DNA from 3 places in the Pseudarthrobacter equi genome. Region 1 is predicted to be linked to each of the others. Evidence: predicted binding sites of a transcription regulator. Region 1 holds the regulator's gene; each other region holds the start of a gene.
The links. The regulator LexA, encoded in region 1, represses DNA repair genes until DNA is damaged. The targets are predictions, from matches to a motif close to TCGAACANNTGTTCGA.

Region 2: BLT71_RS02430 (LexA family protein) is a predicted target of LexA. The motif match lies at 3,014-3,029, and genes of this name have one in related genera.
Region 3: BLT71_RS01055 (shikimate dehydrogenase) is a predicted target of LexA. The motif match lies at 4,752-4,767, and genes of this name have one in related genera.

Annotation. Positions count from the first base shown of each region.
Region 1 is NZ_LT629779.1:1,952,831-1,959,640, forward strand. Features, by position in the region: gene BLT71_RS08825 (class I SAM-dependent methyltransferase) at 1-23, opposite strand, end outside; gene hflX (GTPase HflX) at 475-2,046, shown strand; gene BLT71_RS08835 (ATP-dependent DNA helicase) at 2,039-4,096, shown strand; gene lexA (transcriptional repressor LexA) at 4,195-4,944, opposite strand; gene BLT71_RS08845 (LysM peptidoglycan-binding domain-containing protein) at 5,273-5,662, shown strand; gene BLT71_RS08850 (histidinol-phosphate transaminase) at 5,798-6,810, shown strand, end outside.
Region 2 is NZ_LT629779.1:549,236-556,045, reverse strand. Features, by position in the region: gene BLT71_RS02455 (GNAT family N-acetyltransferase) at 1-42, opposite strand, end outside; gene BLT71_RS02450 (FAD-dependent oxidoreductase) at 39-1,403, opposite strand; gene BLT71_RS02445 (arsenate reductase ArsC) at 1,458-1,868, opposite strand; gene BLT71_RS02440 (aquaporin) at 1,865-2,575, opposite strand; gene BLT71_RS02435 (ArsR/SmtB family transcription factor) at 2,572-2,922, opposite strand; gene BLT71_RS02430 (LexA family protein) at 3,043-3,474, shown strand; gene BLT71_RS02425 (Y-family DNA polymerase) at 3,501-4,781, shown strand; gene BLT71_RS02420 (D-2-hydroxyacid dehydrogenase) at 4,852-5,904, shown strand; gene BLT71_RS02415 (fumarylacetoacetate hydrolase family protein) at 5,924-6,661, shown strand; gene BLT71_RS02410 (IclR family transcriptional regulator) at 6,774-6,810, shown strand, end outside.
Region 3 is NZ_LT629779.1:241,374-248,183, forward strand. Features, by position in the region: gene BLT71_RS01035 (lyase family protein) at 1-415, opposite strand, end outside; gene pcaG (protocatechuate 3,4-dioxygenase subunit alpha) at 412-975, opposite strand; gene pcaH (protocatechuate 3,4-dioxygenase subunit beta) at 992-1,870, opposite strand; gene BLT71_RS01050 (bifunctional sugar phosphate isomerase/epimerase/4-hydroxyphenylpyruvate dioxygenase family protein) at 1,913-3,787, opposite strand; gene BLT71_RS01055 (shikimate dehydrogenase) at 3,787-4,668, opposite strand; gene BLT71_RS01060 (IclR family transcriptional regulator) at 4,790-5,671, opposite strand; gene BLT71_RS01065 (MFS transporter) at 5,901-6,810, shown strand, end outside.

The sequences.
Region 1 (6,810 bases):
CTGAAATAGTGTGCGGACTCCATAACTGGCCAGAGTAGTTCCCCCCGCAGCGTAATGGGAAACCGCGCCGCGGCGCCTCTGTTAGTCTTGACAGCATGTTCTTGATCTTCGAGTAGCCGGCATGGGCACTTGCCCGTCCCGCTCCCTTGTCCGCGGTGTCCACTCCCGCCAGCGATTCTGCCCACAGCGACGCAGGTTTTCCGCCTTCCGCTTGTGCACCGGACCAAACTCCAACGTTTGCTCCGCACGCCGGACAACACTCGAAGCTTGATCCGCTCTTGCTTCCTGCCGTGATGCCGGTCCCAAACCGTTCCGCCGGCTTTCCTACGCGGCGCCCACGCTGCCGCGGCATTGTTGCCCGGCTGCCAGTACAGGAGACTCTGCATGACCGCAGCCCCTCAGCCCAGCGCGAATACTTCACCAGATTCCACCGAACGGCACTATTCTGGAAATGCCGAAACTTCAAAGGAGACCATGACCAGCCAGCCCAACACCGGATCCGATCCAGCGTCCCAGGATATGAGTCCTGCGGAGATCCAAGCTGTTATCGACAGGATCCTCGCCAAGGACGTACCGGCCAGCTCCAGGACGTCCGGCGGTGCCGGCGACGCGAAGGCGGTCCTCGGCAAGGCCCAGGCCATCTCCCACCTGGACGACGAGCACTCTGAATACGACGGCGACCAGCAGGACCTCGAAGAGCGGCGCGCCCTGCGCCGCACGGCAGGCCTTTCCACCGAGCTCGAAGACGTTACCGAGGTCGAATACCGCCAGCTGCGGCTGGAGCGCGTGGTCCTTGCCGGACTGTGGTCCGAAGGCACCCTGGCCGACGCCGAGAACTCCCTGCGGGAACTCGCAGCCCTGGCCGAGACCGCCGGTTCGGAAGTGCTGGACGGCCTCGTGCAGCGCCGTGCCAAGCCGGACCCCGGCACGTTCCTGGGCTCGGGCAAGGCGCAGGAGCTCAAGGACATTGTCATGTCCACGGGAGCGGACACGGTGGTGGTCGATGCCGAGCTGGCACCGTCCCAGCGGCGCGGGCTGGAAGACATCGTCAAGGTCAAGGTCATCGACCGCACCGGGCTCATCCTGGACATCTTCGCGCAGCATGCGAAGAGCCGCGAAGGCAAGGCCCAGGTTGAGCTGGCGCAGCTCGAGTACCTGCTTCCGCGCCTGCGCGGCTGGGGCGACTCGATGTCCCGCCAGGCCGGCGGCCAGGTGGGCGGTGCCGCCGCCGGCATGGGTTCGCGCGGTCCCGGTGAGACGAAGATCGAACTGGACCGCCGCCGGATCCGTACCCGGATGGCCAAGCTGCGGCGCGAAATCGCGGCGATGAAGCCTGCCCGGGAAACCAAGCGCGCCAACCGTCGTCGTAATGAAGTGCCGTCCGTAGCAATTGCGGGCTACACGAACGCTGGAAAGTCGTCCCTTCTCAACAGGTTGACCGATGCCGGGGTGCTGGTAGAGAACGCCCTGTTCGCCACGCTGGACCCCACCATCCGCAAAGCCGAGACATCTGACGGCCTGGGTTACACGCTGGCCGACACCGTGGGCTTCGTCCGGTCCCTCCCCACCCAGCTGGTGGAGGCCTTCCGGTCCACCTTGGAGGAAGTGGCCGATTCCGACCTCATCCTGCATGTGGTGGATGCGTCCCACCCGGATCCTGAAGGCCAGATCGCCGCTGTGAGGAAGGTCTTCGGCGAGGTTGACGCCCGCAAGATCCCGGAGATCATCGTCCTGAACAAGGCCGACGCCGCAGATCCCTTCGTGGTGGAACGGCTGAAGCAGCGTGAACCGCGCCATGTGGTGGTTTCGGCGCGCACCGGCGAGGGAATCGCGGAACTGCTGAAGACCATCAGCGAATCGATTCCGCGTCCCGGCGTCCAGCTGGAGCTCCTTATCCCGTACAACCGCGGCGACCTGATCAGCAAGCTGCACGACTCCGACGCGGAGATCATCAGCATGGACCATGTCGAGGCCGGAACCCGGGCGGTGGTGAAGGTCCGCGAGGGCCTGGCCGCCGAACTGGAATCCTTTGCCGTCAATGCCTGAGGCTGTGGCAACTGAATCCAAGGAAACGGCCGGCGGGCAGCTCGTCATCGAGCTGCTCGACCGGGCCGTTTCCGCCATGGGCGGCCAAAGCCGCTCCGGGCAGCATGAAATGGCGCGGCAAGTGGCGCAGGCCATCGAAACGGGAAACCACCTGCTGGTGCAGGCCGGGACCGGTACCGGAAAGTCACTGGCATACCTGATCCCGCTGATCGCCCATGCTCTTGAAAGCAACAAGCCCGCCCTGGTGTCCACGGCCACCCTTGCCCTGCAGACGCAGATTGTGGGCAGGGACCTGCCGCGGCTCCTCAAAGCCATCACCCCGGCCCTCGACCGTCCGGTCAAGGTGGCGCTGGTCAAGGGCCGGTCCAATTACGTGTGCCGGCACAAGCTGGAAGGCGGGTTTCCCTCCGAGGAACCCTCCGAGGGGCAGCTCTTCTCCCTCGGTGAGGACACCAGCGTGCCGCACTTCGCCGCAGCCGCCGGCGGGCCGCAGTCCCAGCTCGGAAAGGAAGTGGTCCGGCTCCGGGAATGGGCGGAAAAGACGTCCACAGGAGACCGGGACGAACTCCTGCCCGGCGTGACGGACCGCGCCTGGAAGCAGGTGTCCGTGACGTCCATGGAGTGCCTGGGCTCCCAGAAATGCCCCCTGGCCGAGGAATGCTTCAGCGAGCTGGCCCGCCAGGACGCTGCCGATGCCGACGTCGTGGTGACCAACCATGCCATGCTCGCGGTCAGTGCGTTCGAGGGACTCGCGGTGCTGCCCGAGTACGACGTTGTGGTGGTGGATGAGGCCCACGAGCTGCAGGACCGGGTTACCGGTGCAGTGTCCGGCCAGCTCTCCGTCGCCATGGTCCACGCCGCTGCCTCAGGCGCCCGCAAACACACGGCGATCACCGTGGACGCGCTCAACGCCGCCGCAGCGAACCTGGAGCTGGCCCTTGCCGGCGTCCCAAGCGGGCTGCTCCCCAACGGACTGAACGACGAACAGCTCGACTGCGTGGACCAGCTGCGCGAGGCCTGCAGGGCGGCGCTGTCCGACTCCAAGGGGGACAGCAGCAACACGGCCGACGGCGGCAGGCAGCTTGCGCGTTCACGCCTGATGCTCATCCTCGAACTGTCCGAACGGCTATTGGCGGCAAAGGAGAACCGCGAGGTCGTGTGGATCTCGCGCGCCGGAACCTTCGATCCCGGCCAGGGCTATACCCAACCTGACGACAGTGCTCCTGCGCTGGTCAATATCGCGCCGTTGTCCGTGGCCGGGAGGCTGCGTGAGGGGCTCTTCGCCGGGCATACAGTGGTCCTGACGTCCGCAACCCTGGCCATCGGTTCTGCCTTCGAGCCCGCCGCCGGGGGATTGGGCCTCGTGGGCGAAGGGGCGCCGGCCTGGACCGGGATCGACGTCGGCTCGCCGTTCGACTATCCCAAGCAGGGGATCCTGTACGTGGCCGGGCACCTGCCCAAGCCGGGCCGTGGTGCGTCACCCGAATCGCTTGCAGAGCTGGAGGCACTCATCCGCGCCTCGAACGGCGGGGCGCTGTGCCTGTTCTCCTCACGGCGGGCAGCCGAAGAGGCGGCCGAAGCACTCCGGCCCAAGCTGGGCATGACGGTCCTGTGCCAGGGCGACTCCACCATGACGGCCCTCGTCAAGCAGTTCGCAGACGAACCGGATACGTGCCTGTTCGGCACCATGTCGCTCTGGCAGGGCGTTGACGTCCCAGGGGTTTCCTGCCGCCTGGTGGTCATCGACCGGATCCCCTTCCCCCGCCCGGACGACCCCCTCATGACCGCCCGCTCCCGGGCCGTGGCGCAGGCAGGCGGCAACGGCTTCATGTCCGTCTCGGCCACCCATGCCGCCATCCGGCTGGCCCAGGGCGCCGGCAGGCTGATCCGCTCCACCGGCGACAAGGGCGTAGTGGCGGTCCTCGATTCCCGCCTGGCCACGGAACGCTACGCCGGGTTCCTGCGCGGCGCCCTGCCGCCCTTCTGGGCCACGACGGACCGCACGACGGCGATCGCGGCCTTGGAGAGGCTGGCCGGGGAAACGCCGTAGGCACCATTTGAAAACCCCAATAAGGAAGGCGCCGTTCCCCGGAACGGCGCCTCCCTTATTGGCTGGACTGCTGTGGCCTGTTGTTGACGGCGGCCACGCTACAGCGAGCGGAGGACCGAAACCACCTTGCCCATGATGGTGGCATGGTCGCCAAGGATCGGTTCGTACTGCGTGTTCTGGGGCAGCAGCCACGTGTGGCCGTCCCGCTGGCGGAACGTCTTGACCGTGGCTTCGTCGTCCAGGAGCGCGGCAACAATGTCGCCGTTCGCGGCATCCGCCTGGCGCCGGACCACCACCCAGTCGCCGTCGCAGATAGCGGCGTCCACCATGGAATCACCGGCCACCTTCAGCATAAACAGTTCGCCCTGGCCCACCAGCTGGCGGGGGAGCGGCATAACGTCTTCCACCACCTGGTCCGCGAGGATGGGGCCGCCGGCGGCGATGCGGCCGACGAGGGGCACCATGGCCGTGTCCAGCGCGGTGGGCAACTCCGTGACGGACGCTGTGATGCCCGTGGAGGCCGCAGCCGCGGGTTCCGCTGCCTGCCTGGCCGCCCTGCCGGTGGTCCCGCCGTCGAGGGTCAGCGGCATCAGGACTTCCATGGCCCGGGGCCGCTTCGGATCACGCCGCAGGTAGCCCAGCTTTTCCAGCTGCGAGAGCTGGTGGGTGACGCTCGAGAGGCTGGCCAGCCCCACGGTGTCCCCAATCTCGCGCATGGACGGCGGGTAGCCGTTGACGTTGACCGAACGCTGGATGGTCTCGAGGATTTTCTTCTGCCGCGGCGTCAAGCCCTTGGCTGTCCTTTTCGGCTGCGAGGTCGCCCTGCCCCCGGTGGCTGCTGCTGCCATGTTCGCCGTTGCCTTTCGGTTGCCACCGGGCTTTCAACTGCACCGGACTAAGTGTTCCCGCCGTCAATGTCAGACCCTGCTGATCAACTTCAGGAGTGGATGTTCCTGCCTCCAAACGTAGGTCAGCCACATGGCTTTTTCAAACATTTGTTCTAGCGAGTCTCGACATTGTTCGTCCATAGGTGCTAAAACTGAATCAAGCAGTATTCGAATATGTGTTCTAACAAGGCGAGCAGCCGTTCGAACACGGAGCCGGTCAGGCAGCACCATGGGGCGGCACCAGCAGGCAACACCAACAGACGCAGTACGGTCCAGGAGGGCTAAGGTCATGTCAGCTACATCCGCTTTCAGGTCACACGGTTTCGACGTTCACGGCAACGGTGCACGGGCCCAGCAGGCGCCGCTGCCACCACTGCGCCTCACGCGGCGGGGCAAGATTGTCCTGATCGGGATTCCCCTGGTGCTGCTGGCAGCGCTCCTGCTGTCACTGGCCGGCTTCTTCAACTCACCGGCCAAGGCCTCCGACTCCGCAGCGGACCTGACCGTGACCCCCACCGTCACGGTCACCGTGCAGCCGGGTGAGTCGCTGTGGGGGATCGCTTCCGACCTCGCGCCCGAGCGGGACGCCAGGGACGTCGTGGCAGATATCGTGCAGCTCAACAACCTGTCCGCCGGGAAGATTCTCCCGGGACAGCAGCTGTACATCCCCACACGCTAGGAATGGTTCGCGGCACGTCTCCCTGGCTGTATCGAAGTCCCGGAACAGCAGGTGTGCTGCCCAGAGCCGACGTTGCATGGGTAGGCGCGGACCGTCACATTTTCGGGCGACCGCACCTCCCACTAAACTGTTCAGGTGAATGACCAGCTTGAACGCCTGAACCGGCTTCCTCTCCGCAGCAACCTCCGGGGCATCACGCCCTACGGTGCCCCGCAGCTGGATGTGCCCATCCTCCTCAACGTCAACGAGAACACCCATGGTGTCCCGGCCGACGTCACAGCCGCCATCACGGCGGCGGTCGCGGAGGCTGCCATCGGCCTGAACCGCTACCCGGACCGGGAGTTCACCGAGCTCCGCAAGGCCCTTGCCGAGTATCTGGGACACGGCCTCGACGAGGCCAACGTATGGGCCGCCAACGGCTCCAACGAAGTGCTCCAGCAGATCCTTCAGGCATTCGGCGGTCCGGGGCGCACGGCCCTCGGCTTCCCGCCCACGTACTCCATGTACCCCCTGCTTGCCAGCGGCACGGACACCGGCTACATCAAGGGCGAGCGTGAGGACGGGTACGGCCTCAGCGCCGAATCGGCCGCCCGCCAGGTCCGGGAACTGAAGCCCAACATCGTTTTCCTGTGCTCACCGAACAACCCCACCGGCACCGGCCTCGGGCTGGACGTGGTGGAAGCGGTTTACAAAGCCGGCGCCGAAAGCCAGGCCATCGTGATCGTGGATGAGGCCTACCACGAGTTTGCCCACGACGGCACGCTCAGCGCCCTGACGCTGCTGCCCGGGCGGGAGCGGCTGATCGTTTCCCGCACCATGAGCAAGGCATTCGCGCTGGCCGGCGCCCGGCTCGGATACATGGCAGCCGCCCCGGAAGTAACCGACGCGCTGCGCCTGGTCCGGCTCCCGTACCACCTGTCGGCCATCACCCAGGCAACCGCCCTGGCGGCCCTGCAGCACCGCGAAGCCCTCATGGCTGACGTCGAGGACATCAAGAAGCAGCGCGACCGCATCGTGTCCGAGCTGACCCGCATGGGCCTCAAGCCGGCGGCATCCGACTCCAACTACGTGTTCTTCGGCGGACTGGAGAATCCGCACCAGGTCTGGCAGGAACTGCTGGACGCGGGTGTGCTGATCCGCGACGTCGG
Region 2 (6,810 bases), 1.4 Mb from region 1:
CCTGGTCAGTTCACGGATCCTCAACCCGGCGCCTGGGGTCACAGGGGTGCTGCTTGGTTGGTGCGGCCGTGCTGCAGGCCAGTGGAAAATCCAACCGACACAATGACAGGCTCCGGGGTTGCGCAGCAGGAGTCCGCCATTACCGCGTCGTTGTCGGGGATGCTGGTGGAGCAGACGCCGGTTTCGGGGAGTTCGAGTTCGACCGTGTCCGCGGCCATGCTGTTTCCGGCGAGGGCGGCGGCGATTGAGCGGACCTGTTCGTAGCCGGTGGCCATCAGGAAGGTCGGGGCGCGGCCATAGGACTTCATGCCGGCCAGGTAGAAGTCCTTCTCCGGGTGGGTAAGGATCCTGGCACCGTGGGCCGGGACGGTGCCGCAGCTGTGAAAGTCCGGGTCGATCAGCGGGCCTAAGGCTTTGGGTGCGTCGACGGCGGGGTCGAGGTCGAGGCGCAGCTCGGTGAGAATGGACAGATCGGGGCGGAACCCGGTCGCCGGGATCACCAGGTCGGCCTCGACACGGCGGCCGTCAGCAGCGATGACCGTGACCGTGCCACCGTTCATGTCAATGCCGTTGGTGTGGAAGCCTGTGAGGAGTTGGACGGCCCGGGTGTCGACGGCGGTGCGCAGCCGCGTGCCGAGCTGGCCGCGGGCGGGAAGCTGGTCAGCGTCTCCGCCGCCGTAGGCGCGGGCAGGGGTGTTGGCGCGGATGGCCCAGAGGACTTCGGTTCCGGGATTGGTCCGGGCGGTTCGGGCGAGGTCCAGGACCATGTTCGCGGCCGAGTGTCCGGAGCCGATGACCAGGGTGCGGCGTCCCGCGAACCCGTCACCGGAGACGTCAGGCAGCGGCCCGGTGATCAGCCCGGCGGCCCGGGCTTCGGCCTCACCGGGCGCGGGCAGCCCCCCTGATCCAAGGGGCGCAGGGGTGGTCCAGGTTCCGGAAGCGTCGATGACGGCGCGGGCCAGGATCTCTGTGGTGTCGCCGCTGGTGTGCCGGATGCGCAGGAGGAACGGAGCTTGGTCGCGGCCGGCGCTACGTCCTTTGTCCATGCCCTGCCGCGTGACGGCAACGACTCTGGCTCCGGTCCGGATCCGGTGTTTGAGTGCGGTGGTGGCGGCCAGGGGCTCGAGGTAGCCGGTGACGATCTGGTGTCCGTAGGGCAGTGCGGTTGGACGGTGCGCTTCCCAACCAGTGGCCTCGAGCAGCCGGACGGCGGCGGCGTCGAGGTTGTACTGCCAGGTGGAGAACACCCGGACGTGGCCCCACGCGCGCACTGCGGCTCCGACGGTGGGGCCGGCTTCGAGGACGAGCGGTTCAAGGCCGCGTTCGAGCAGGTGCGCGGCCGCTGCCAGGCCGACGGGTCCGGCACCGATCACGGCGACCGGCAGGGAGTCCTGTGCTGTCATGCTGTCCTCATTTCAATCGTCGGCGCGCACTTACGGTGCCGTTCGGGTGACGGGTTATGCGGTAGCCGGGGTCAGGGAGGCGATCAGCGCCTCGACCCGGGTCTTGATCTCGTCGCGGATGGGCCGGACGGAGTCGACGCCCTTGCCGGCGGGGTCTTCCAGGACCCAGTCTTCGTAGCGCTTCCCCGGGAAGTAGGGGCACTCGTCACCGCAGCCCATGGTGATGACGACGTCGGAACCTTTCACGGCCTCGGTGGTGAGGATCTTAGGGATCTCGGCGGACATGTCGATACCGACCTCGGCCATCGCCTCGACCGCGGCGGGATTGACCTTGTCCACGGGCTGGGACCCGGCGGAGCGGACCTCAATCTCACCCTTGCCCAGGGTGGCGAGGAACGCGGCGGCCATCTGGGAACGGCCGGCGTTGTGGACGCAGACGAACAGGACGGAGGGCTTGTGGCTCACGAGAGCACCTTTCGATCAGCCGCGACCGCCGCGGCAGCGGTGGAAGCAGCAAGGGCGGGGTAAAGGAATCGGACCAGGGCGTAGCCGGCTGCCCCGCCGGCCAGCTGGGCGAGGATGAAAGCGGGAGCGGACGACGGGGAGATCCCGGCGAAGGTGTCCGTGATGGTCCGGGCGATCGTGACGGCGGGGTTGGCGAAGCTGGTGGAGGACGTGAACCAGTACGCTGCCGTGATGTAGCCGCCGACGGCGAACGCGACCCGGTCGGTCCTCCCGGAACGGACCGTGCCGAAGATGACCAGCAGCAGCCCGATGGTGGCGATGACCTCGCCGAGCCAGAGGCCGGCCCCGGCTCTTTCACGCGTGGAGAACGTGACGGCGTCCAGGCCGAACATCAGGTTCGCGGCAAGGGCGCCCACCAGGCCGCCCAGGAACTGGGCGCCGATCAGAGCCGCCGATGTTCTGGTGTCAATCATGCCCAAGGCGCGTTCGACCAGGGTGACGACGGGGTTGAACGAGGCGGAGACCGGCTGCAGGGCGACAATGAGCGCGACCAGGGCGGCGCCTGTGGCCACGCTGTTCTGCAGAAGCTGCAGCCCGACGTCGTCCGGGGACAACCGTGACGCCATGATCCCGGAGCCCACGATGGCTATCACGAGGAATGCCGTACCGACGAGCTCGGCACCGGCTCTGCGCGCCAGGACGCTCACGTCGCCTGTCCCCCGATCAGTGTGGCGAGGTTCTGAAGGGCCTCGGTGCGGGCCCGGTAGTAAACCCAGACGCCACGCTTCTCCCGGTCCAGCAGACCGGCCCCGTGCAGGATTTTCAGGTGGTGGCTGATCGTCGGCTGGGACAGCTCGAAGGCGTCGTTCAGGTCGCAGACACACGCCTCACCGCCCTCATGCGAGGCGACCAGGGACATCAGCCGCAACCGGACCGGATCCGCCAGGGCCTTCAACAGTGGCGCGATTCCCTCAGCCTCGGGCAGGGACAAGGGCTCCCGCGCCAGCGGGGAGCAGCAAGCAACCGTTTGGACCGCGGTCAATTCCAAAGACATAGACACACGTATATATTTACATTCATCTATGTCATAGCGCAATGACCCAACGCCGGGCTCATTGTCGGCGTCCGGCGCTACACTGAACTTATCGAACAAATATTCGAATAAGGGTGTGTTGTGGGCGTTATTGTCGGGCCTCGCGTGATAGATGCAGGCGCGTCGCTGTTCTCGGTATTGATCTCTCCCGTGGCAGTCGCGGCCGGCTTTCCATCGCCGGCACAGGACTACTTCGACGGGCGGATCGACCTGAACGCACACCTGATCAAGGACATCACCAGCACCTTTGTTGTCAGGGTCACCGGAAACTCCATGGAGGGTGCCGGCATCAGCGACGGGGACGAGCTGATCGTCAACCGCGCGCTGGAACCCAAGGACGGGTCCGTCGTGATTGCCGTGCTGGACGGTGAACTCACCGTTAAGAGGCTGCGCATCACGGCCACCGGAATCGTCCTGCAGGCGGAAAATCCCCGGTACCAGGACATCAAGGTATCGGCGCTTTCCGAACTGACCATCTGGGGAGTCGCCACAAGGTGCCTGCACCATGTCTGAGGCCCGCCGTGGCTAAACCTGCCCTCATGCGCCACATGCCGCAGATCGCCCACGTAGACGTCAACTGTTTCTACGCGTCCGCGGAACGGGCCTTCGACCCCTCGCTGGAGGGCCGCCCACTGGTGGTCCTGTCCAATAACGACGGCTGCGCCGTTACCCGTTCCCCCGAGGCGAAGGCACTCGGCATCACCACCGGTGAACCCTGGTTCAAGCTCGCGCCGCGGGCAAAGGAGTGGGGCCTCGTGGCGAAATCCAGCAACTACGAACTCTACGGCGACATCAGCGCGCGGGTCATGGAGCTGCTCGGCAGGTACTCGGCCTGGTTGGAGGTCTACAGCATCGACGAGGCGTTCCTGGGGGTCAAGGGGGACGCCGGCACCTTGCTACCCCTCGGACGCACCATCAAGGACGCCGTCCGCAGGCATGTGGGCGTTCCCGTATGCGTGGGCATCGCACCCACCAAGACGCTCGCCAAGCTCTGCAACAAGTGGGCCAAGAACAACCCGGCCTTTGACGGGGTCTGTTTATGGGAGGCGGTCCCCCACGATGTCCGGGACAGCCTGCTGGCCCGGCTGCCCGTGGACGAGATCTGGGGCATCGCCGGAAGGCTGACCAAGCGGCTCAACGTCCTGGGGATCTTCACGGTCCAGGACCTGGTCCGCGCCGATGCGGTGATGATCCGGGACAGGTTTTCGGTGGTGCTGATGCGCACCGTCCTCGAGTTGCGGGGCACCCCCTGCATTCCCATGGAGGAGGAGCGAATCGGCCGGGACCAGCTGATCTTCTCGCGATCGTTCGCCACGCCGGTCGCCAGTGCGGACGGCCTGCGGCAGGTGCTGAGCATTTACGGGCAGCAGGCGAGCGCCAGGCTGTCCAAGCACGGCCTGCAGGCGAAAGTGCTCACGGCATTTGCCGCCACGTCACCCTTCCGCCAACAGGAGCAGGCGTACCCGTCCGTATGCGTTTCGCTGCCGATGCCGACGGCGGACCCGCTGCTGCTGACCAGGGCGGCACATGCCCTGCTCCCCCACATCCGGGACGGCCTCAAATATGCCAAGGCGGGGATCATGCTGACCGACCTGCGGCCCAGCGGCAACCAGTCGCCGCTCGAACTGTTCGAGAACCGGCATGAGGAACGCGGCATCGGCCCGCTGCTTGACGATGTGAGCCGGCGCTTCGGGCGCGGGGCCATCGGGCTGGGACATGCCGGCATCAAGTCCGGCCTCGACTGGACCATGAAGCGTGACATGCGCTCGCCCCGGTACACCACCCATTGGGACGAACTTCCGGTGGTCAAAGCCGCATGACCCGGCTGCAGTGACAGAAACATAGTCCAAACTGTTCAGCATGCTAGCCAGCAGACAGTATAGTGAACAGATGACTTCTCCCAAGACTGTGGCCATCGCCGTCCCGCTCGAAGCAGAGCTCGTGGACCAGATCCGTGCCGTCGATCCGTCCATCACCGTCCTGTACGAGCCCGGCCTCCTCCCGCCGGAGCGCTTTCCCGCAGACCACGCCGGCGATCCCGCTTTCGAGCGCACGCCCGGGCAGGAGGAACGCTACTGGGCCATGCTCGGCAGGGCCGAAGTGCTCTACGGCTTCCCCAATGAGAGCCCTGCGGGCCTGGCCCGCATCGCCCGGGATAACCCCGCACTCGAATGGATCCATGCCATGGCGGCGGGGGCAGGCGGAGCGGTCAAGGCATCCGGGCTCGGCCAGGACGTCCTGCAGAAATTCCGGATCACCACCTCCGCCGGAGTACACGCGCTTCCCCTCGCCGAATTTGCGGCGATGGGAATCCTGAACGGCTTCAAACGGAGCGCCGAGCTGGCCCAGGACCAGGCCGCCAAGGCCTGGCCCGACCTGCGGGTACCCACCCGCCTGGTCAACGGCTCGAACCTGGTGATCAGCGGCCTGGGCGAAATCGGGCTGGAAACGGCCCGGATCGCCAGGGCGCTCGGCATGAACGTCAGCGGCACCAAGCGGACCGTTGAGCCCATCGAGGGCATCCACCAGGTGGTGGACAACGCGGGCCTGCCCGGACTCCTCGCCACGGCAGACGCCGTTGTCAACACCCTGCCCGGAACCGAATACACAGAGAAACTCTTCAACCGGGAACTGTTCGCGGCCATGAAACCCGGCACCACCTTCGTCAATGTTGGCCGAGGCACCGTGGTGGATGAGGATGCGCTGCTGGAGGCGCTGGAGAACGGCCAGGTGGGCTACGCCTGCCTGGACGTCTTCGCCGTGGAGCCGCTGCCCCGGGACAGCCCCCTGTGGAGCCACCCCAGGGTTATGGTCTCGCCCCACACGTCAGCCCTCAGCGCCGCCGAAAACCGGCTGATCACCGAGCGGTTCTGCAGCAACCTCCGCACCTTCCTCGACGGCGGCGAGCTTCCCCACCTCGTGGACACCGTCCACTTCTACTAAGCCAGTACCGGGAGAACCAATGCGCATCGCCAGAATCAACACAGCGTCCGGGACCCGGCACGCGGTTGAACGGGCCGGATCATGGCACCACATCGTCGACCCGTTCGAGGCACCGCTCCGCTTCACGGGCGGCACCACCCCCGCAGGTGAGGCGGAGCTCCTCGCTCCCGTGGCCCCGGCGGTAGTGGTAGGCATCGGCCACAACCTGACCCTCAACGACCACCCACTGCCCATCCAGGCATGGCATAAGTCCGTCCACACAGTGGCCGGACCTGGCGACCGGATCGTCGCCGCACGCGGCCGCGGCACAGTGAACGTAGAAGGTGAACTCGCCGTGGTGATCGGCAAGCAGGCAGCTGACCTGACCGCAGAGAACGCCCTGGACCACGTCCTCGGCTACACCTGCGTCAACGACGTCACCAACGTGGATCAGAACGCGGTGGACGAGCGGAACTTCCAGGGCAAGGCCGGCGTCAACTACACGCCACTCGGACCGTGGATAGAAACCGCCCTTCCGGATCCCGAGCGGGCTGGCATCGGCGTCTTCGTCAACGGAGTGCCCAAGGCCAACTCCGGGACGTTCAACCTGCCCTCCTCTGTGGTGGACTGCCTTGTCTACGTCACCTCCTGGCTGACCCTTGAGCCCGGGGATGTCGTCATGACTGGCGCGCCCGGCACCGCGGTGCCGGTGGAGCCGGGCGACCGCGTGGACATCGTGGTGGAGGGCGTCGGAACCCTGGCCAGCGCGGTGGGTTGACGGGCCGCTCCCGTATTCTTCGGGACCGCACATTCGCCGGGGCACTTATGATGGATAGCGTTCAGTTGACTGAACGGACACTGCAGTCAGTCCCGGCAACCTAAGGAGAATCATGGCCGATTCCCGCACCCCCGCTTCACCGGACAAGT
Region 3 (6,810 bases), 1.7 Mb from region 1:
TGTTGCGGGCCAGCAGCATCAAGGCCGTGTCCAGCACGTCCTGGCTGGTCAGCGAGCTGTGCACGGCTTTCCCGGCCCCAACCCCGGCGGTGTCCAGCGCCGCGACGTTTTTCCGGAGGTCCGCCAGCAGCGGGATCACGGGGTTGCCGCCGCCTTGGGCCCGGAGGGCAATGTCCGCCACGTCGTAGCGCCCTGCCTCGGCCGCGGAGGCAACGACGGCGGCGGACCCGGCAGGTGCCAGGCCGGCGTGTTCCAGCACGGCGGCCCAGCCCGATTCGACGGCGAGGATTGCCGCCAGCACGGCACGGTCGCCGGTGAGCGCCGCCACGAGGGGCGACGCCGAGACGGGACTGAGCAGGCCGGCGTCGCCTCCGTCCGCGAAGGGGTGCAGTTCTCCGGGGGCGGGGTGCGTCACTGGAAGTCCAGGAAAACCGTCTCGCCCTCGCCCTGGAGGCGGATGTCCCAGGTGAGGCCGCCATCAGGGTCGCGGCGGGCGATCAGCGTGCTGCGGCGCTCCGGATCCAGCGAGCTCAGCAGGGGGTCGTTGGCCAGGGCCTCAGTGTCCTCCGGCAGGTAGATGCGGGTGAAGAGCCGGTTGGTGAGGCCGCGGGCGAAGATGGCCACGGAAATAAACGGGGCCGAACCGGGCTTGGTGGGGCCGGGGTTCACGGTGGTGAAGGTGTAGACGCCGGAGTTGCCCACGGCGCCGCGGCCCCAGCCGGTAAACGTGTAGCCGTCCCGGACCAGCGAACCGGTGCGCTGGACCACGTTGCCTTCGGAGTCAGGCTGCCAGATTTCCAGGATGGCGTCCGGGATGGTCTGGCCGGCGCCGTCGTACACGGTGCCCTGCAGGCGGATGGATCCGGGCGAACCGGGGGCCAGCAGCTCGTTGTCCTTCTCGTACGGGAGCGCGTAGCCGTAGAACGGGCCCACCGTCTGGCCTGGGGTGGGAACGAGTTTGGTGGAGTTGCTCATGTGCGTGGTCCTCTGCCTATTCGTTGTCGTCGTCGCCGGCGGCACCCAGTGCCTCGTTTTCGGTCCAGGTCCGCTTGGCCCCGGTCAGGACGATGTCCCAGTTGTAGCCCAGGGCCCACTCGGGTTCAGTGAGGCTGTGGTCGTAGCTGGCCACCAGCCGGTCGCGGGCGCCCTGGTCCACGATGGTCTGGTAGATGGGGTCCAGCGGGAAGAGCTGGTCGCCGGGGAAGTACATCTGGGTGATGATGCGCTGCGTGAACTCGGTGCCGAACAGCGAGAAGTGGATGTGTGCCGGGCGCCAGGCGTTCAGGTGGTTCTTCCACGGGTAGGCGCCGGGCTTGATGGTGGTGAAGCGGTAGGAGCCGTCCGGGCCGGTGATGCAGCGGCCGATTCCCGTGAAGTTGGGGTCGATGGGCGCCGGGTGCTGGTCCCGCTTGTGGATGTAGCGGCCGGAGGCGTTCGCCTGCCAGATTTCCACGAGCTGCCCGGCCACCGGACGGCCGTCACCGTCCAGGACGCGGCCAGCCACGATGATCCGCTCACCCTGGGGCTCGCCGTTGTGCTGGATGGTCAGGTCCGATTCCAGTGCGTGCACGTCCTGGTGCCCGAACGCCGGTGAGTACAGCTCGATGGTTTCCGGGTCTGTGTGGTGCAGGCTCTTGGTGGGGTGGCGCAGGATGCTGCTCCGGTACGGCGGGTAGTCCAAACGGGGCTGGACCTCCGGCTGCGCGTCGTCCTTGAGCGCGCGCCGGTAGGCCTCGCCGATGGAGCTGATCTCGGCACTGAGGTCGGCCTGGGTTTCGATGGCCTTGTCCAGCGGCAGGTGGGCCGCCTTCGGCTCGGCGGGCGGTACGGACTCATCCGTTTCAGGCTGGGCGTGTGTCTCTTCCGGCACGTCCGGCTCCTTTCTGGGGGTGTTCTCTGGTGCGTTGTGTGGTCAGCGGTGCAGTGAGTCGTATTGGACGGCGTGGCGGACGGGCGCATTCGGGGCGCCGTAGCCGCTGTAGCCTCCGCGGCGTTCCACCATTTCGAAGAACACGCTGCCCACGGTGGCTGTGTAGAAGTGCAGGAACTCGCCGTCCGCGTCCCGGTCGTACAGGAGGTTGAGCTCCCGGAGCGTGGCCAGGAAGCCGGGGGCGAGGTCGAACCGGGCGTCCAGGTCCTCGTAGTAGTTGGCGGGGATCTCAAGGAAGTCCAGGCCGCGGGACCGGGCGGCCCGTGCCGCCGCCACGAGGTCGTCCACCGCGAAGGCGATGTGCTCCTGGTAGGTCTTCGGGGCGTGGCCCTGCTGCACGGGGGCGAGATTCAGCACCAGCCGGACGGCGCCGTCGGCCGTTTCCATGACCTGGGAGCGGACCAGGCCGCTGGGGCTGGGGACCTCCGCGAACGGCTGCGGTTCCAGGGCGAGAGCGCTGGTGTAGAAAAGCACGGCTTCGTCGAAGTGCTGCCACGGCTGGGCCAGGTTCACGTGGTCGATCACCGCATTCAGCGCGGACCGTGCGTGTTCGAGCCCTTCGCCGAATTCGTGGGTCCACGCGGCGGTGCCGTCCGGGCTGCCCTGGCAGAGGAAGATCTCGGTGGAATCCGGGGCGGAGATTCCTTGGAAGACTTCCTCGTCGGCCTGGACCTTGCGGGCCACCACCGGTGCCTTGAGCTGCTGGGCCCGGGCTGAGGCAATCACGGGGGAATCGACGTCGAACCCCAGGGCCGCGATGGACGGCTCGGCGTGCGAGGCAGCCTGCTCGTTGATGATGACCCGAGCCTGCCCCATGGTCCACAGCTGGACATCTTTGGTGCGGTGCCGGCCTTCGAATCCGAAGCCAAGCTGGCCCAGGAGCCTCTCCAGCTGGGCGGTATCGTCCGCCTTCACCTCGGCGAAGTTGAAGCCGGCGGGTTCGTTCACCTTGGGGAGCGTGGCCAGTTCCATGGGATAACGACGCCGGTGGGCGGCGCCGCCTGCCGCCGCACCGTCCGTGCCGGTCCCGGCGTTGTCCCCGAGCCACTTGGCGCTCTGTTCCTCCAGCCAGATGAGCGAGCGCATGGCATCGACGGCCGTCCGCTCCACATCGGACTGCCGGAAAACGTCATTGAAGACCTCCAGCGACACCGGGCCGGTGTAGCCGGCGCGGACCACGTGGCCCATGAACTTGGCGAGCTCGAACTGCCCTTCGCCCGGAAAGACACGGTAGTGGCGGCTCCAGGACAGGACGTCCATGGACAGTTTGGGGGCGTCAGCCACCTGGACGAAGAAGATCTTCTCCGGGTTGATCTGTTCGATCGGTGCGGTGTCCCAGTCACGGGACAGGATGTGGAAGGAGTCCAGGCAGGTGCCCAGGTTGGGGTGGTCCACCATCTCCACCAGGCGGTAGGCGTGTTCGTAGTCGTTGACGTACTTGCCCCAGGCCAGCGCCTCGTAGGCCACCTTGACGCCGTGGTCCCCGGCCAGGCCGGCCAGCTGCGCCAGCTGTTCTGCCCGGACGCCGTCGTCATCGATCGTTGCGGTGGCAACGTTGGAGCACACCAGGATGGTGTCCATGCCCAGGCGGGACATCAGCTTGAACTTGGCCTCGGCGCGGCGGAGGTTGGCCTTGAGCAGGTCCGGGGTGACGCCGTCGAAATCCCGGAACGGCTGGTAAAGGTCCAGGCCCAGCCCCAGGTCAGCGGCCATTTTCCGCACGTCTTCGGGGCTCAGCGGTGAGGTGACCAGGTCCTGTTCGAAGATTTCGATGCCGTCGAAGCCCGCAATGGCGCAGGCCTGCATCTTTTCCTTCAAGGTGCCGGAAAGGCAGACGGTGGCGATACCAGTACGCATCAGGCAGCCACCTCCTCGGCGGCCACAAGCTCAAGGAAGTGGCTGCGCATCCGCTCCGGGTCGGCGTCGAGGCCGGTGAAGATCCGGAAGGCGTCGGCAGCCTGGCCCACGGCCATACGGCCGCCGTCCAGGACCTCGCAGCCCTTGGCGCGGGCGCCGCGGACCAGCTCGGTCTCGATGGGCCGGTAGACAATGTCAGCCACCCAGTGCCTGGGCTCGAGCAGCTGCAGGTCCAGCGGAACGCCGGGGTGCGCGGCCATGCCCACCGGGGTGCAGTGCACCAGGCCGTCGGCCAGGGGCATGAGCTGCGGCAGCTCCGCCGTGGTGCGTGCCGTGACGGTGCTGTCAGGGAAAAAGCCGGACAATTCCGCTGCGCGTGCGGCCGCCCGTTCGGGATCCATGTCCACCAGGTCCAGCACAGTCACGCCCGCGCTGAGCAGGGCGTACGCGACGGCGGACCCGGCACCTCCCGCGCCGAGCTGCACCACACGGTCCAACCGGGCGCCGGGGAGACCCGAGGCGAGGGCTGCGGCGAAGCCGGAGAAGTCGGTGTTGTGGCCGATGAAGCGGCCGTCCCGGATGACCACGGTGTTGACGGCACCGAGCCGGCGGGCATCAGGGCTCACCTCATCCAGGTGCTGCAGGACCAGCTGCTTGCAGGGATGCGTGATGTTCAGGCCATTGAAGCCCAGCGTGCGGGCGCTCCGGAGGACCTCGCCCACGGAGTCCCCCGCCAGGCCAAGTTCGAGGAGGTCAATGGGGCGGTACAGGTAGCGCAGGCCCTGCACGTCACCTTCCCGTTCGTGCATGGGCGGGGTGAGCGATGGCGTCACGCCATCTCCAACCAGTCCCACCAGGTAGGACTCAGTTCGTTGGCTCATCCGTGCAGCTCCTTTGGTAACGGCACCGGGCCGCGGGGCGGCACGCCGGTGACAGGGATTACAGTACAGCAATTGTTCATTCTGCGCACTAATGTTCGACTAGCGAACACTTAGGGCGGGGCTACCTTTGCGGAAGCCGCGCGGCCAGCTCAGCCGCAGCATCCTGCAGGAGCAATACGTGCGCCTTCAGCTCGTCCAGGGTCATGCGGAAGACCGGAGCCGCCGTCGCCAGCGACGCAAAGGCGTGCCCCTGGCTGTTGAGCAGCGGGACCGCGACGGCACGCATGCCGATCTCGTTTTCCTCGTCCATCACGGCGTAGCCCTGGCGGCGCACCTGCTCGATCTCGCGGCGGAAGCCATCGCGGTCTGTGATGGACTTTTCCGTCAGCGGCTCGAGCGGCAGCTCGGCGAGGAGGTTTTCGCGCTCGGCGTCCTCGGCAAAGGCCACCAGCGCCTTGCCGACGGCGGTGGCGGACAGCGAGCCCAGGTGGCCGGGGTCGCTGGTCACCCGGAACATCTGCGGGCCGTCCACCTTGTTGACCGTCAGGTGGTGATGGCCGTCGCGAACGCTGAGGATGGTGGCCTCGCCGGTCTGCTCCGTGACCCGGCGAAGGACCGGCAGGGCGGCTCCGGCGAAACCATGATGATTGGACACCCGCTGGCCCAGCTGGAAGATCCGCAGGCCCAGATGGTAGCGCCGGCCATCCGGCTCATAGTCCACGAAACCGTCGCGGGCGAGCGAGCCGAGGAGCCTGTAGGTGGTGCTGAAGGGCAGCTCCGCGCGCCGCGAAATCTCCGCTGCGCTGGCACCGCGCGGCTCTTCGCCCAGGAGCACCAACAGGCCAAGGGCCTTGCCCACCATGTCGGTCCGTTCGGCGCCCTTCCGGCCGGCACCCTTGGCCGCCTCCGGGGAATCACCCTGCACGTCAGGAATGGCAGGGCCACCCCCTCCCGTCGGATCATCCTGGACACCATCGGCCATTGTGGCTTGATTCACACTCATGCGTCGATGTTGCCACAATGTGAGAGCTATTTCTAGATGGTGATTATTTCCTTGACAAGTGACAGCCCTCACAGCCATCATTGCTGTATCGCACAAGTAGCTCTCACCATGTGGCTACTCGCTCGGGTCTTGAGAGGACTCCAGCCGCATCGCGCCCCGCCCGCACCCAGGCCGCGGCGGCTGCGACTCCTGAACCATCCGCGACAATGCCGTCACACAAAGGAACTCCATGAGCCAGACACTTCCTTCCGCCGGAGCGGGCACCGCCACGCATACCGGCACCCCCAAGAAAGCCGCACTCGCCAGCTTCCTGGGCAGCGCCGTCGAATACTACGACTTCTTCATCTTCGGCTCGGCGGCCGCACTGATCTTCCCCACGGTCTTCTTCCCCAGCGCTGACGCCAACGCGGCCATCATGTCCTTCGCCACCTTCGGCTTCGCGTACATTGCGCGGCCGGTGGGCGCCGTCATCCTGGGCCACTTCGGCGACAGGGTGGGCCGGCAGAAAGTCCTGATGTTCACCCTCGTCCTGATGGGTGCTTCAACCTTCCTCATCGGCTGCCTGCCGGACTTCAACACCGTAGGGTGGTGGGCTCCCGCGCTGCTGGTGCTGGCCCGCCTCTGCCAAGGCCTCTCAGCAGCCGGCGAACAGGCCGGTGCTTCCTCCATGACCCTGGAGCACGCCCCGGACAACCGCCGGTCCTTCTTCACGTCCTGGACCCTGACCGGTACCCAGGGCGGCCAAATCCTCGCAGCGCTGGTGTTCATCCCCGTCCTCGCCCTGCCGGACGAGATCAAGTACGGCATCGGCTGGCGCATCCCGTTCTGGCTCAGCGCAGTGGTGGTTGTGGTGGCGTTCTTCATCCGGCGCACCCTGCACGAGCCACCCGCCTTCGCGGAAGCCCAGAAGTCCGCCCAGATCTCCAAGCTTCCCGTCGCCGACCTCCTCAAGGGCCACTGGCGCGATGTGCTCCGCGTGATCTGCTGTGCCTTCATCGCCGCCGTGTCCACCGTGTTCGGTACCCTCGCCATCAGCTACGCCAAGACCGTGGCCGGCGTGGACGGCACCACCACACTGTGGCTCGTAGTGGGCGCCAACCTGGTAGCCCTGGGCACCCAGCCACTCTTCGGCATGCTGG